Regions from separate parts of the Saliniramus fredricksonii genome, predicted to be linked through region 1. Evidence: riboswitches for the same ligand, from Rfam matches in the RefSeq annotation. Region 1 holds a riboswitch; the other holds the start of a gene.
What was found. Region 1 has a riboswitch for thiamine pyrophosphate ahead of thiM (hydroxyethylthiazole kinase). Riboswitches for the same ligand answer to the same signal wherever they lie in the genome.

Region 1 (7,373 bases):
GATCTGGAGATGGGTGACTCGCTCCACATCTCGGCCGTGAAGCTGCCTGAAGGCTGCTCGCCGACGATTCAGGATCGCGACTTCACGATCGCCACCATCGCCACCCCGGCCGGCTTCAAGGAAGAGGCCGAAGAGGGTGAAACCGGAGGCGGCGAAGAAGAGGGCAAGGAATAATCCTCGCACTTTTGAAAAAACTGTTCGGCTGGGGCGCTCCGGTTTCACGACCGGAGCGCTTCTCCGTCAGCGAGGGAGCGGGGCCAATGCGTCTCCTCGTCGGCCTCGGCAATCCCGGGGCGCGCTATGCGGATAACCGCCACAATATCGGCTTCATGGTGATCGAGGAGATCGCCCGGGCTGCGCGTGCGGCACCGTGGCGGCGCAAGTTCCAGGGCGAGATCGCCGAGACCACGCTCGACGGCGAGCGCGTGCTGCTGCTCAAGCCGCAGACCTACATGAACGAATCCGGGCGCGCCGTCTCCGAGGCGCAGCGCTTCTACAAGATCGCGCTCGAAGATATCGTCGTGTTCCATGACGAGCTCGACCTTGCGCCCGCCAAATTGCGGGTGAAGAAGGGCGGCGGCAATGCCGGGCATAACGGGCTGCGCTCGATCACCGCGCAATGCGGCAATGATTACCGCCGCGTGCGACTCGGCATCGGCCATCCCGGCGACAAGAAAGCCGTGCATGCCTATGTGCTGAGCGATTTCGCCAAGGCGGAACAGCCCTGGGTGGAAGATCTCGCCCGCGCCTGCGCCGATCATGCCGGCTTGCTGGCGCGCAGAGAGGACGCCGCCTTCCAGAACAAGGTTCATCTCGCCATGGCCGATCGCGGCTGGGGCGGCAAGGATGATAAAAGGGATTGAGGTGAGACGGCGGGCCGGGCCCGATCCGTTTCCCGTCAGATGAGGTGAGACAAGATGGGCTTCCGCATGGGCATTGTCGGGCTGCCGAATGTCGGCAAATCGACACTCTTCAACGCGCTGACGCAGACGGCTGCCGCACAGGCGGCGAATTACCCGTTCTGCACCATCGAGCCGAATGTCGGTGATGTGGCGGTGCCCGATGAGCGCCTCGACAAGCTCGCATTGATCGGCAAATCCGCGCAGGTGCTCCCCACCCGCCTGACCTTCGTCGATATTGCCGGCCTGGTGCGCGGCGCCTCGCGCGGCGAGGGGCTCGGCAACCAGTTCCTCGCCAACATTCGCGAGGTCGATGCCATCGCCCATGTGGTGCGCTGCTTCGAGGATGGCGACGTCACCCATGTCGATGGCAAGATCGACCCCATCGCCGATATCGAGACCATCGAGACCGAGCTGATGCTGGCCGATCTCGACAGCCTCGAAAAGCGCGCCACGGCTTTGGAGAAGAAGGTCAAGGGCGGCGACAAGGAAGGCAAGCTCAGCCTCGATCTGATGAATCGCGCGCTGGTATTGCTGCGCGAAGGCAAGCCGGCGCGGCTGGTCGAGGTCGCTGATGATGAGGAAAAGGCCTTCCGCATGCTCGGCCTGCTCAGCGCCAAGCCGGTGCTCTATGTGTGCAATGTCGAGGAAGAATCGGCTGATCAGGGCAATGCCTTCTCGCAGCAGGTGATGGAGCGCGCTGAGGCCGAGGGCGCGCAGGCCGTTGTCGTGTCCGCCAAGATCGAAAGCGAGATCGCGGTGATGCCGGAAGAGGAGCGGCGCGACTACCTCGAAGCTGTCGGCCTCTCGGAACCCGGCCTCAACCGCGTGATCCGCGCCGGTTACAGGCTGCTCGGCCTCGTCACCTATTTCACCGTCGGCCCCAAGGAAGCCCGCGCCTGGACCATCACCGCCGGCACCCGTGCGCCGCAGGCGGCAGGCGTGATCCATACCGATTTCGAGAAGGGCTTCATCCGCGCCGAGACCATCGCCTATGACGATTACGTGGCACTCAACGGCGAGAGCGGCGCACGTGAGGCGGGCAAGCTGCGGCTGGAAGGCAAGGAATACGTCGTCAAGGACGGCGACGTGCTGCATTTCCGCTTCAATCTCTGATCGGATTGCCCCAATCACGCAGCATGCGTCGGCGCATTGCGGCACAAGGAATTGCCGCCCTGCCCTTGCGTCGGATGATGCAAGGGCTTAACTGTAATGAAACAGACATAATCTCCATGGGGTGCCCCGGTCGGGGGCTGAGAGGCGCGGTGCGTCAACCCATCGAACCTGATCCGGGTCATGCCGGCGGAGGGATGAGAGATGGCCGATACGACCTTCTCGAAGACATTTGAACGCGAATCTGAAACCTGCCTCCCCCGGCGTGATGATGGAGTCGCGGATGCCGCCGGCCTCGCCCCGGCATGCGCCGCGCTGCTGGCGCGCATCACCGCGCAACCCACCCGCATCCACGCCATTACCAATGCTGCCGCCCAGGTCTTCACCGCGAACCTGCTGCTCGCCGCCGGCGCGATCCCCTCGCTGACCCATGCGCGCGACGAGGTCGAGGCCTTCACGCAGCGCGCGGATGCGCTTCTCGTCAATCTCGGCACCCTCGATGAAGAGCGCAAGATCGCCATCCCCCGTGCCATGGCGGCGGCGCACGAGGCCGGGCGTCCGGTGGTGCTCGATCCCGTCTTCGTCGATCGCTCCCCGCCCCGCCTCGCCTTCGCATGCGAACTTCTCGCCGCGCAACCCGCGATCCTGCGCTGCAACGCTGCCGAATTCGAGGCGCTGACGGGCGCGTCGGCAAATCCTGATACGCTGCGCGGCGAAGCCTCCCGGCGCGGCTGCGTGATCGCGCTGACGGGCGCCGTCGATTTCGTCACGGATGGCGAGCGGTTCTTCGAGATCCGTAACGGCCACCCGCTGATGGCGCGCATCACCGCCATGGGCTGCGCCGGCACCGCCCTGATCGCGGCCTTTGCGAGCCGCGAGGCGGATACGCTCATCGCCGCATCCTCGGCCCTGCTTGCGCTCGGCATTGCCGGCGAGATCGCAGGCAGCCGCGCTGCGGGGCCGGGCAGCTTCCAGCCCGCCTTCCTCGATGCGCTCTATGCGCTCGATGGCGCCACCATTGCACAATCAGCGAGAACGGCATGAACCCGGTCGATATCAGGCTCTACGGCATTCTCGGACCGCAGGATACGCGCGAGCGCGCCATCGCCGCCTGCGCCCGCGCCGCCGCCGAGGGCGGCACCACCATCATTCAACTGCGCGACAAGCACGCTGATGCGCGCCTGCTCGTCGAGCAAGCCCGGGCGCTGAAGGCCGCGCTCGCGGGGACCGGCGTCAGCCTCGTCGTGAACGACCGCGTCGACATCGCGCTCGCCGCCGATCTCGATGGCGTCCATCTCGGCCAGAGCGACATGGATCCGGTGGATGCCCGCCGGCTGCTGGGGCCGTCGAAGATCATCGGGATTACCCTCAAGACCGAGGCCCATGCGCGCGCGCTCACAGACCAGCCCGTCGATTATGCCTGCATCGGCGGTGTCTTCGCCACAACCAGCAAGGACAATCCCGAAACGCCGGTGGGGCTCTCCGGATTCGCACAGGTCGCCGCGATCGCACGCGAAACGCGCCCCGGCATGCCGGTCGGCGCGATTGCCGGGATCAATCTGGCCAATCTGCGCAGCGTGATCGGCGCCGGCGCGGACGGGGTTGCCGTCATCTCGGCGCTGTTTGCGCAGGAAGATGTCGCCGGCGCCGCGCACGGGTTGCGCCAGGCCATCGACGCGGCCCTGGCGGAGCGCGGGGCGTGAACCGGGCTATCGGGTTTCGAAGCATGAGGAGACGAGCATGACCGCCATTGCAGTGACCATCGCAGGCTCCGATTCCGGCGGTGGCGCGGGTATCCAGGCCGATCTGAAGACGTTTTCCGCCCTCAAGGTCTACGGCGCCAGCGTGATCACGGCGCTCACCGCGCAAAACACGCAGGGCGTCCAGGCTATCCACGACGTGCCGGCTGATTTCATCGCGGCGCAGATGGACAGCGTCTTTTCCGATCTGAAGGTCGACGCCGTGAAGATCGGCATGCTCTCGCAGGTCGGCGTGATCGAGACCGTCGCCGCAGGCATCGAACGCCACGGCATCTCGCGCGTCGTGCTCGACCCGGTCATGGTGGCGGCTTCCGGCGATCGCCTGCTCAGCGAGGATGCGATCGCGGCCTTGCGCACCGTGCTCCTCCCCCACGCCGCCATCGTCACCCCCAACCTGCCCGAAGCCGCAGCTATCCTCGGTGAGGATGTGGCACAGGACGAGGAGGCCATGCGCGATCAGGGCAGGCGCATCCTCGCCATGGGCCCCTCTGCCGTGCTGATCAAGGGCGGGCACGGTTCGGGCGCCGAGAGCACTGATCTCCTGATCGAATCGACCAACATCCACCGCTTTGCCGCCCCGCGCATCGCGACGAAGAACACCCACGGCACCGGCTGCACGCTTTCCTCGGCCATCGCCGCGAAACTGGCACAGGGCACCACGCTGCACCCCGCCGTCGAGGCGGCCAAGGCCTATATCAGCGCCGCGATCGCGGCGGGCCGCGACCTCGATATCGGACACGGGCATGGCCCCGTCCACCATTTCCACAGCTATTGGTGACATCATGATCAACCGCCGCAACGCGCTCGGTCTGACCGTCGGCGGCCTCGCCGCGAGCGCGGCTATCGCCTCCCCCGCCATCGCACGCGAGAACGGGCTGCGCTTTCGCATGGTGACATCCTGGCCGCGCGGGCGTGCCGGGCCGGGTGTCTCCGCGCAGCGGGTGGCCGAGCGGATCAACCGCATGGCGGAAGGACGGCTGCATGTCGAACTCTTCGCCGCCGGCGAGATCGTCTCGGCCTTCGGCGTGCTCGATGCCGTGTCGGAAGGCACCGTCGAAATGGGCCATTCGGCCGCGATCTACTGGCAGGGCAAGATGCCCGCCGCGAGCTTCTTCACCACGGTGCCCTTCGGCCTCGGCCCGATCGAGCATCAGGCCTGGATCGCCCTGCGCGGCGGCCAGGAACTCTGGGACGAACTCTACCGGCCCTATGGCGTGCGCGCCTTCATGGCGGGTAATCCGGGACCGAATATGGGCGGCTTCTTCCGTGAACGCATCGCGAGCCTCGCGGATCTGCGCGGACGGCGCATCCGCATCGTCGGGCTGGGCGCGCAGATCTTCGAGAAGCTCGGCGCCACGCCGGTGAACCTGCCCGCTGGCGAGATGGTCACTGCGCTCGATCGCGGGGCGATCGACGGTGTCGAATTCCTCGCTCCGGCGAGCGATTACGATACCGGGCTGCACCAGCACGCGCCGTATTATTACGCGCCCGGTTTCAACAAGCCGAACGGACCGAGCGAATTGCTGATCTCGGATGCGGCCTGGCAGCAATTGCCGGACGATCTGCGCGCCATCGTCGCGGAGGGGGCACGCGCCGAGCATGCGCTGGCGCTGGCCGATGCGCATCAGGACAATGCCCGCGCCCTCGATGCGATGCTCACCACCGGCAATGTCTCGATCGAGGCCTTTCCCGGCGATCTGATCAGCGCGGCGCGGGAAGCGGCAGGCGAGATCATCGACGAGATCGCGGCCACCTCGCAGCTTGCCGAGCGCATTGTCGCCTCCTATCGCGAGGCGCAGGGCACGCTGCGCAACTGGACTGCGCTGTCATCGGATATGGCGCGATCGCTTGTGAGATCATAGACTGCCACGATGGGACCTTCATTTTCCTCACTCGGCTTCATGGGCATGTTCGGGCGCTCGCACGATCTGAAGCAGCTCGACGCCGCTTTGCGCGCTGTCGACCTGCACCCCAATGTCGTTCCGGAAGCGATCAAGCTCACGATCGTGAACCTGCTCAAGGACCATGCCATCGGCAGGCACCCGGCGCCCCAGGCCTATCCGCCGGCGGCGGAAATCGTGGCCTATTGCATGCTCGGCCCGGCTGCACTGGCCGCGAGCAACCCGCCCGACCTGCTCGACCGGATAGAGGCCCGGATCGAGCGGGCGCTTGAGGATGGCGACAGCCTCGATGCGCAGCTGGTGCTGCTTACCCTGCATGCGAAGGTCTGCCAGCCTGACGTGATCGCGCGTTACGGGCTGGAAAGCGATGGTGCTTGAAGCGTGCCGTCGGACGGGCTAAGCCTTGCGCCATGACGCAGCAAACCAGTCAGCAGCCACGCCTGCGCACCGCCCTCTATACCGGCTCCTTCGATCCGGTCACGAATGGCCATCTCGACGTGATCGCCCAGGGCGCACGCCTGTGCGACCGGATCGTGCTCGCGATCGGCGTGCATCCGGGCAAGACGCCGCTGTTTTCCCCCGCCGAGAAGGAAGCGATGCTGCGCGAAGCCTGTGCCGGTATCGCGCAGGCGGAGAATGTCGCCATCGACGTCATCACCTTCGACGATCTCGCCGTCGATGCCGCCCGTCGCGCCGGCGCAGGCGTGATCCTTCGCGGTCTGCGCGACGGTTCGGATCTCGATTACGAGATGCAGATGGCCGGCATGAACGCCACCATGGCGCCGCAGGTGCAGACCGTGTTCCTGCCCGCCTCCCCTTCCGTGCGCCACATCACCGCCACGCTGGTGCGCCAGATCGCGAAGATGGGCGGCGACGTTTCCGCCTTTGCACCGCCCGTCGTGGTCGCGCGCCTGACCGAGAAGCTCGGTAACGGTGCGGCCTGATCCGGCGTCCCGAACATCAGCCCAACGGAGCTTGCCCGCGATGAAATCTCTCGCCCTCGCCGCCGCCCTGTTCGCCGCAGCCCTGCTGCCCGCACAGGCGCAGACCGCCGATGACCCGGCGAACACGCTCGTCATGGAAACGCCGCATGGCGAGGTGGTCATCGCGCTGCGGCCCGATATCGCGCCCGCCCATGCCGAGCGCCTCGTTACCCTCACCCGTGAGGGATTCTATGACGACGTACCCTTCCACCGGGTGATCCCCGGCTTCATGGCCCAGACCGGCGATCCGACCGGGACCGGGATGGGTGGCTCCGAATTGCCGGATCTGCAGGCCGAATTCTCCTCGGAGCCCTTCACGCGGGGCAGCGTCGGCATGGCGCGCGCGCAAAATCCGAATTCCGCCAACAGCCAGTTCTTCATCGTCTATGACCGCGCGAACTGGCTGGACAACGAATATACCCTGATCGGCGAAGTGGTCAGCGGCATGGAGGCGATCGACCAGATCGCGCCGGGTGCGGGCCAGAGCGGCATGGTGGAGAATCCCGACCGGATCGAAAGCATGCGCGTTCTCGCCGACACCCAGTAAAAACCAACCTCGAATCGAGACAAAGGACGACATCATGGCCGATGCCGAGAACACCATCATCATGGAAACCACCAAGGGCCGCGTGGTCATCACACTGCGCCCGGATCTGGCCCCCGGCCATGTCGAACGCATCAAGACGCTGACCCGTCAGGGCTTCTATGACGGCGTAC
Region 2 (7,373 bases), on a different contig from region 1:
GGCTGATGACAGCGAGACCAATCTGGCGGTGGCGCGCGCGGCACTCGGGCACTTCGGCATCACGCCCGATTGTGTGCAGGACGGGCATGAAGCCGTGGCGGCGCTGGAGGGGGGCGGTTACGATCTGGTGCTGATGGATGGCTGGATGCCCGGCCTCGACGGCTATGCGGCGACCCGCGAAATCCGCGTCCGGGAGGTTCGGCAGGGGCGCGCGCCGGTTTCGATCGTGGCGCTCACCGCGCATGTGGTCGGCGCGCAGGCACAGGCCTGGCGCGAGGCGGGCATGGATGCGGCTTTGTCGAAACCCTTCACGCTCGCGCAATTGCAGGAGACCCTGATGCACCATCTGCCGGCGGCGCGTCGGCAGGCGGGTCGCGCCGCGCCGGAAACCGGGGTTCTGCAGGCCGCAACGGAACCGGCGGACGGGCCGATCGATCCGGCGGTTCTGGAAGATCTGATCGATGCTGCCGGCGGGTCAAAGGTGATTGCCGAGCGGGTGGTGGGGCTGTTTGCCAGCGAATCGCAAAGGCGGCTGGCGGAGTTGCGCGAAGCGGTCGAAGCACGCAATGCCGAGCATCTTGCCGCAGCATCCCATGCGCTGCGCTCGATCAGTCTGAATGTGGGTGCGGTGGAGCTCGCGCACATGCTGTCAGACTACGAAAACGGCGCGAGGGAAGGCGGGGCGGTGATCACGGCGTGCGAGGCCGATGCGATCGCGGAGGAGATCGTGGATGTCAATGCCGCGCTCGGGGCATTCTTGCGTCAGGGCAGCTGATCGGCGGCGTTTGCACCGGCAGGCAGGATCGCCATGCCGCCGGAATCGGCGATCAGCGCGGTGATGTCATCGGCGCAGACCGGGTGCGAGAACAGAAATCCCTGAAGGAAGTGGCAGCCGGATCCGCGCAGGATCCTGTGTTGTTCCTGCGTCTCCACTCCCTCTGCCGTCACGCGCATTCCCAGCGATCGCGACAGCGCCACGATGGACTGGACGATCGCCGCTGAACGCATCAGATGAACGTCCTTGATGAAGGATTTGTCGATCTTCACCTTGTCGATCGCGAGGTTCATCAGATAGGTCAGGCTGGAATAGCCGGTGCCGAAATCGTCGAGCGCAATCCTGATGCCCGCTTTGCGCAAGATCGCGATATTCGCCGCAGCGCGGTCGAAATCGCGAATATAGGCGTTTTCGATCAGTTCCAGCTCCACGCGATCGCGGGCGAGTCCCGAGGCGTCGACCCGTGCGATCGCCTCTTCTGCGAAGCCGGCATGCGCGAAATGCGGGGCGCAGATGTTGACGCTGACGCTGAGGCCGGGCCAGGCCCTGGCGTCACGACAGGCGCGTTCCAGGACCCACCAGTCGAGTGCCCGCAATTCGTCTGGCTTGTGCAGCAGATCCAGCACTTCCCAAGGGCCGAGCCATCCTTCATGCGGATGCTTGCGGCGCAGCAGGGCTTCCACCGAAATCACCCGGTTGTCGAGACGCGCGACCTGCGGCTGGTAGAACAGTTCCAGCTCGGTCGTCGAGACCGGTCCAATGTACTTGCCCGGCGCTTTGTCGCCCATGGCAGTCCCTGTTCCCGTTGTATGGTGGGCAGGACGATCAGGCAGATCATGGTTCGTGATCCGTATTTGCTGATCCATCGGTTCTGCCTCGACCTGGTCCGTGTTCGGGTGATCCGTATGGCCCGTCTTGGACCCGTTGTGCGGCGGGGGGCGGATGATTGCCGGCTCCGCCCCCCCCGTTTGTCCGTGACAGGGCGGACGAACCATACGTGTTTCCGCAGGGGCCGTCATGCGACGACAGGGCCGCCCCGGAAACACCGGGAGAGTAGGCGAAGAAGTGTTTTCTGATTATTTATGCAAATTAATAGAACCGCTTGTTTCTCGGTGTAATTTCCGGAAGGTTGTCATTTATTGATTGTGCGGCGCGGGCGATCCGGGATGTGCCGGCCGTGCTGCGAAATCTCGCTGCGCACTCTTCATGCAAGCTCTTCATGCAAGCTCTTCATACGAGCTCTTCATACGAGCTCTTCATACGAGCTCTTGCGGTTCGCATTCGGTCCGGTTAACGTCGTGCCTGCCGTTGGGGTGCCCGTGAGGGCTGAGAGGCGCGATCCGCCAACCCATCGAACCTGATCCGGGCAATGCCGGCGTAGGGAACGGGCTCTTCGACGATCATTCGTCATCTGACCTGTCTCTTCGTGCGCATGGCCGGCGCGAGGAGTGCAGATGGTTTGTGCCAGATACAGATCGATCATCCTCACGGTGACGGGCGCAATGCCCGGGGCCGGCGCGTCGCCATCCGTGCATCACGGGGGGCGCTCACAGCGTCACCGCCGCTGCGGCGCGCATCCGGGTCAGCCCGCAGATTCCGGACAGATGGATGATACCCTTATGCATGCCTTGAAGAAGAAAACTCTCCCCGCTCTCGCCGGCGCGCTCGCCGCATCCCTGATGCTGTCGGTCGCCACGATCACGCCTGCCGCTGCGCAGGATCGGATCGAGGTGATCCTCGACTGGTTCGTCAATCCCGATCACGGCCCGATCATCCTTGCCGAGGAACTCGGCTATTTCGAGGAAGCCGGGCTGGAGGTCGATGTGGTGGCGCCGGCCGATCCGACCGATCCGCCGCGCATGGTGGCGGCGGGGCGCGCCGATATCGCGATATCGTATCAGCCGCAGCTGCATCTCAACCTGCATCAGGGCATGCCGCTGGTGCGGGTGGGCACCCTGGTCTCCACGCCCCTGACCTGTCTCGTCGTCCTTGCCGATGGCCCGATCCGGGAGATGACCGATCTCGCCGGCGGCAAGGTCGGCTTCGCCGTGGCCGGCATCCAGGAGGTGATGCTCGAAGCCATGCTCGCCCATCACGGCATGAGCGGTGAGGATGTCGAGCAGATCAATATCGGCTGGTCGATCTCGCCGGCGCTGATGAGCGGCCAGGTCGACGGGGTGATCGGGGCGTTTCGCAATTTCGAGCTCAACCAGCTTGAGATCGAAGGCACTTCCGGGCGTTGCTTCAACCCAGAGGAAGAAGGCATTCCTGCCTATGACGAGTTGATCTACGTGGCCAATCCGGAAACCATGGACAAGGACGTAATCGCCCGCTTCCTCACGGCGACGGAGCGTGCCACGCATTACATTCTCAACAATCCGGAAGATGCCTGGGAGATCTTCGCGGCGACGTCCGACGAACTGCGCACAGAGCTGAATATCCGTGCCTGGGGCGATACCTATCCGCGTTTCGCCAGCCGCCCCGCAGCCTTTGATTACGGGCGCTATGCCGATTTCGAGGCCTTCCTGCACGAAGCCGGAATGATCCCCGAAATCCATCCGGTCGAGCGCCTCGCCATCGATGTGACGCGCCCGTGACCATGTCTGGCGCATCCGTGCAGATGAAGACGGGGGCGGGCGCTGCGTCCGCTCCCGGCATCACGCTTGCGGGTGAAGGCTATTCCGGCGAGGCGCTGCTCTTCGCGCCGCTGACGCTGACCCTGCCTGCCGGGCGCTGGACGGGTCTGCTCGGGGCGTCCGGCGTGGGGAAATCGACGCTGCTGCGGGTGATTGCGGGGCTGGAGACGGGGGTGCGCTTCGTCGGAGAGGTGCGCGTGAGCGACGGGCTGCCGCTCTCAGGGCGGGTGGCGCTGATGGCGCAGAGCGATCTGCTGGTGCCGTGGCGCGACATTCTCGGCAATGTCACCATCGGTGCGACCCTGCGCGGTGCACGGGCCGATCGCGATCGCGCCATGGCGCTTCTGGAGCGCGTCGGCCTCGCCGATCACGCGCACAAGCGCCCGCATATGCTCTCGGGCGGTCAGCGCCAGCGCGCCGCTCTCGCGCGCACCCTGATGGAGGATCGCCCGGTCATCCTGCTCGACGAGCCGTTTTCCGCGCTGGATGCGCGCATGCGCGCGCAGATGCAGGAGCTCGCCGGCGCGTTGCTCACCGGGCGCACGGTGCTGCTCGTCACGCATGAGCCGGCGGAGGCTGCGCGGCTGTCGCATGCCGCCTGGCTGATGCATGCGCGCGGGCTCGAGGCGCTGGAATTGCCGCAGACGCCGCCGGTGCGCGATCTCGAGGATCCGGCCTTTCTGAGCGCACAGGCAGCTTTGTTCAGGCGTTTGCGGGCCCGCGATCCGGGTGTCCCGGAACGCGCCGGGGAGGGCGCGTGATGGGGCCCCTTACGTTGCGCCGCAGCGCTCCGTTCCTGCGCGGGCTCGCCGTCTTCGCCTTCGCCATCGCCCTGTGGCAGGGCATCGTCTGGGGCACGGGCGTGCCGCATTTCATCCTGCCGGGGCCGGAGCGGGTCTGGCGGGCACTGGTCAGTTCCCGCACGATCATTCTCGATAATGCCTGGATCACCTTCGCGCAGATCCTGACCGGGCTCGTTCTGGGCGCCACGCTCGGCGTCGTCACGGCGCTGCAACTTGCCATCTCGCCGCTGGCGCGGCTGGTGATGCGCCCGATCCTCGTCTTCGCGCAGGCGATCCCGATCTTCGCCCTGGCGCCGATCCTGACGCTCTGGCTCGGCTACGGCATGGGTTCGAAGATCGTGATGGTGATCCTGATCATCTATTTCCCCGTCGCCTCCTCCTTCTTCGACGGGCTGATGCGTACGCCGCGCGGATGGCTTGATCTGGCGCAGGTGATGGGCGCCTCGCCCAACCGCGCGATCTTCCTGCTGCGCGCGCCGCACGCGCTGCCGTCGCTTGCCTCGGGCCTGCGGCTGGCCGCGGTCTATGCGCCGTTCGGGGCGGTGATCGGGGAATGGGTGGGGGCGTCGAAGGGGCTCGGCTATCTGATGCTGCTCGCCAATGGCCGGGCGCAGACGGATCTGATGTTCGCCGCTCTGTTCGTCCTCGCGGCCTTCACCGTGCTGCTCTATCTCGCCATCGACCGCGCCGCCGCCGCGCTGACGGCCCGCTTCACCGAGCCGAGCGGGTAGGGGCGCCTGCAGGATGAAGGGGCGTTCCCCGCCTCATGGCAGGGAGGCAAGGCGCGTACTTCATCATGCGCACGCTTTATTCGGCTGCGCATTCAATCCTGTCAGCTTGGCAGGAAAGCCTGATGCGCCCGCGCGGTCAATGGCATGTGCGATGCGATGACACGTGCGATGCGATGACCCGGCATGTGCAATCAGCCGGCGCACAGCGTCTCGTCCAACGCGCCGTCAACGCTTTATCAGCCTTTATGGGCCAGCTTGTGGGTATCAGGCAGAAGAGGTTCGGATGTCGACAGCCGCACATATGACAGATGATCGCACGCGCCCGGATTCCGCGGCTGGCGGTCGTCGTGCGGCGGACGGCTTGTCGAACGATTACCTCAACCATTTCAACGAAGTGCTGATGCTGGTGGAGATCGCGGCCGATGCGCCCGAGATCGTTGCGGATCTGCAGGATTGGCGCCCCGTTTCCTACCCGGAGTATTTCGCGGCCTCCAATCTGCGCCATGCCCCTGAGGCGGGCGCCGCTTATGATCGCGTCGCGGTCGATCGCCGCGCGGCTTTCGAGGAACTCGTCCATGCCATGGACCGCCTCGCCATGACCGCGATCCGCGCGCTGCGCCCGCCCTGCGAGGCTGAAGATGCGGGTCTGGTTGCCGAAGTGACGGCGCCCGCCCTGCGCGCACTCATCGCCCAGGCCGGCGCCTTCCTCAATTCCGGCGGCCGGGACATTCCGGATTCGACCGAGATCGAGGAGGCGCAGCTCGTGATCGACAGGCTGCTTGCGCATGTGAACGCCGATGATGGCGTTCAGTTGATCACCTGACCGGCAAGCCGCGCGGTCGCGCCGTCAGAACGCGCCGAGGTGGAACACCCTGTGGGGGATGAATTCCCCATTCTCGACATCGCCGACCGCGACCAGTGTCCCCGCCAGCGAAACGAAGACCTGGCCCTCGATCGGCGCGTCGCGCCCGCGCAGGATCACGGACTGGCCGCGCATGATCCGTGTTGCGGCATCGCGTGAGACGGGGATCTCGTCGACCTCGTCCAGGGCGGACTGAACCGGCAGGATCAGATCACCGAAATCGATCGGCGCAGTTCCTGCTGCGGCGTCGGTCATGGCCTCGATCTCCGCCGGCGCGACGGCGTCCTCTTCGGTGAAGGGGCCGACGCGGGTGCGGCGCAGGGCGGTGATATGGCCGAGACACCCCAGCTCGCGGCCCATGTCGCGTGCGAGCGCGCGCACGTAAGTGCCCTTGCCGCATTCAGCCTCGAACACGCTCCTGCCCTCGGCATGATGCAGCAGCGTCAGGCGGTCGATCTCGACGGGGCGCGGCTGCAGCGCGACCTGCTCGCCGTCGCGGGCGAGGTCATAGGCGCGTTCCCCGGCGATCTTGATGGCGGAGAATTGCGGCGGCGTCTGCATGATCTGGCCGGTAAAGCGTGGCAGCAGCGCCTCGACATCGGCGCGCTCGGGCACCGCATCGGTGCGATCGACGACATTGCCCTCGGCATCATCCGTATCGGTCTCCACGCCCCAGGTCACGGTGAAGACATAGGCCTTGCGCCCGTCCATGACGAAGGGGACGGTCTTCGTTGCCTCGCCCAGAGCGATCGGCAGCAGCCCGGAAGCGAGCGGGTCGAGCGTGCCGGCATGGCCGGCCTTCTTCGCGTTGAGGCAGCGCTTGACCATGCCGACCGCCTGGGTCGAGGTCATGCCGACGCCCTTGTCAAGCACCACCCAGCCGTTCACGTCGCGCCGCTTGGGGCGATCACCCTGACGCTGGCCGCGCCCGCCGCGACGCGCGCCGGCTTGTTTGCCTCCCGGCTTGCCGTTACGCGGGCGCGCGACCGCTGCATCGTCGCGCGGCTGGTCGGGCGGAGCGGAAGGTGCGCCGGGCTGCGAAATCTCGTCGGACATACGGGGGGTTCCTGTGCAGGTTTCCTGATCGGAATTCTGGTGTCGTTTTGCAGGGCCGTCGAAGCGGCTCAGTCTCGCGGATCGCCCTCGCCCGGATGCCCTGCCGCGTCGGGACCGTAATCGCCGTCGGAGGGCACGTCGAGATCGCGGCGGACTTCATCGGTGCGCAGCAATGCCTCGATGCGGTCTGCCTCGTCGAAGGTTTCGTCGCGGCGAAAGCGCAATTCGGGCGCAAATTTCAGATTGACGCGCCGCGCCACCTCGGCCCGCAGCAGCTTGCGATGGCGCTCAAGTGCGGCGAGGACCGGTTTCTCGTCCTGCCCGCCCATTGGCATGACATAGGCAGTAGCGAGCTTGAGATCCGGCGACATGCGCACTTCCGGCACGGTGACAATATGGCTTGCAAGCACGTCATCGGCGATATCGCCGCGCTGAAGGACTTCCGCGATCGCATGGCGGACGAGTTCGGCCACCCGCTGTTGACGCTGGGATGGGCCCCGCGCTTCGAAA

Region 2: it holds a riboswitch for thiamine pyrophosphate, as region 1 does, so the genes downstream of both, GA0071312_RS17775 (ABC transporter substrate-binding protein) here and thiM (hydroxyethylthiazole kinase) in region 1, are expected to answer to the same signal.

What each region holds. Positions count from the first base shown of each region.
Region 1 covers NZ_FMBM01000002.1:1,544,155-1,551,527, forward strand. Annotated here, with positions in the region: gene GA0071312_RS13640 (50S ribosomal protein L25/general stress protein Ctc) at 1-174, shown strand, start outside; gene pth (aminoacyl-tRNA hydrolase) at 261-863, shown strand; gene ychF (redox-regulated ATPase YchF) at 918-2,015, shown strand; TPP riboswitch at 2,123-2,227, shown strand; gene thiM (hydroxyethylthiazole kinase) at 2,217-3,056, shown strand; gene thiE (thiamine phosphate synthase) at 3,053-3,715, shown strand; gene thiD (bifunctional hydroxymethylpyrimidine kinase/phosphomethylpyrimidine kinase) at 3,753-4,550, shown strand; gene GA0071312_RS13670 (TRAP transporter substrate-binding protein) at 4,516-5,634, shown strand; gene GA0071312_RS13675 (hypothetical protein) at 5,644-6,051, shown strand; gene coaD (pantetheine-phosphate adenylyltransferase) at 6,084-6,617, shown strand; gene GA0071312_RS13685 (peptidylprolyl isomerase) at 6,658-7,203, shown strand; gene GA0071312_RS13690 (peptidylprolyl isomerase) at 7,238-7,373, shown strand, end outside.
Region 2 covers NZ_FMBM01000003.1:92,690-100,062, reverse strand. Annotated here, with positions in the region: gene GA0071312_RS17785 (ATP-binding protein) at 1-775, shown strand, start outside; gene GA0071312_RS17780 (EAL domain-containing protein) at 763-1,563, opposite strand; TPP riboswitch at 2,075-2,176, shown strand; gene GA0071312_RS17775 (ABC transporter substrate-binding protein) at 2,404-3,372, shown strand; gene GA0071312_RS17770 (ABC transporter ATP-binding protein) at 3,375-4,172, shown strand; gene GA0071312_RS17765 (ABC transporter permease) at 4,172-4,945, shown strand; gene GA0071312_RS17760 (hypothetical protein) at 5,229-5,768, shown strand; gene truB (tRNA pseudouridine(55) synthase TruB) at 5,793-6,863, opposite strand; gene rbfA (30S ribosome-binding factor RbfA) at 6,932-7,373, opposite strand, start outside.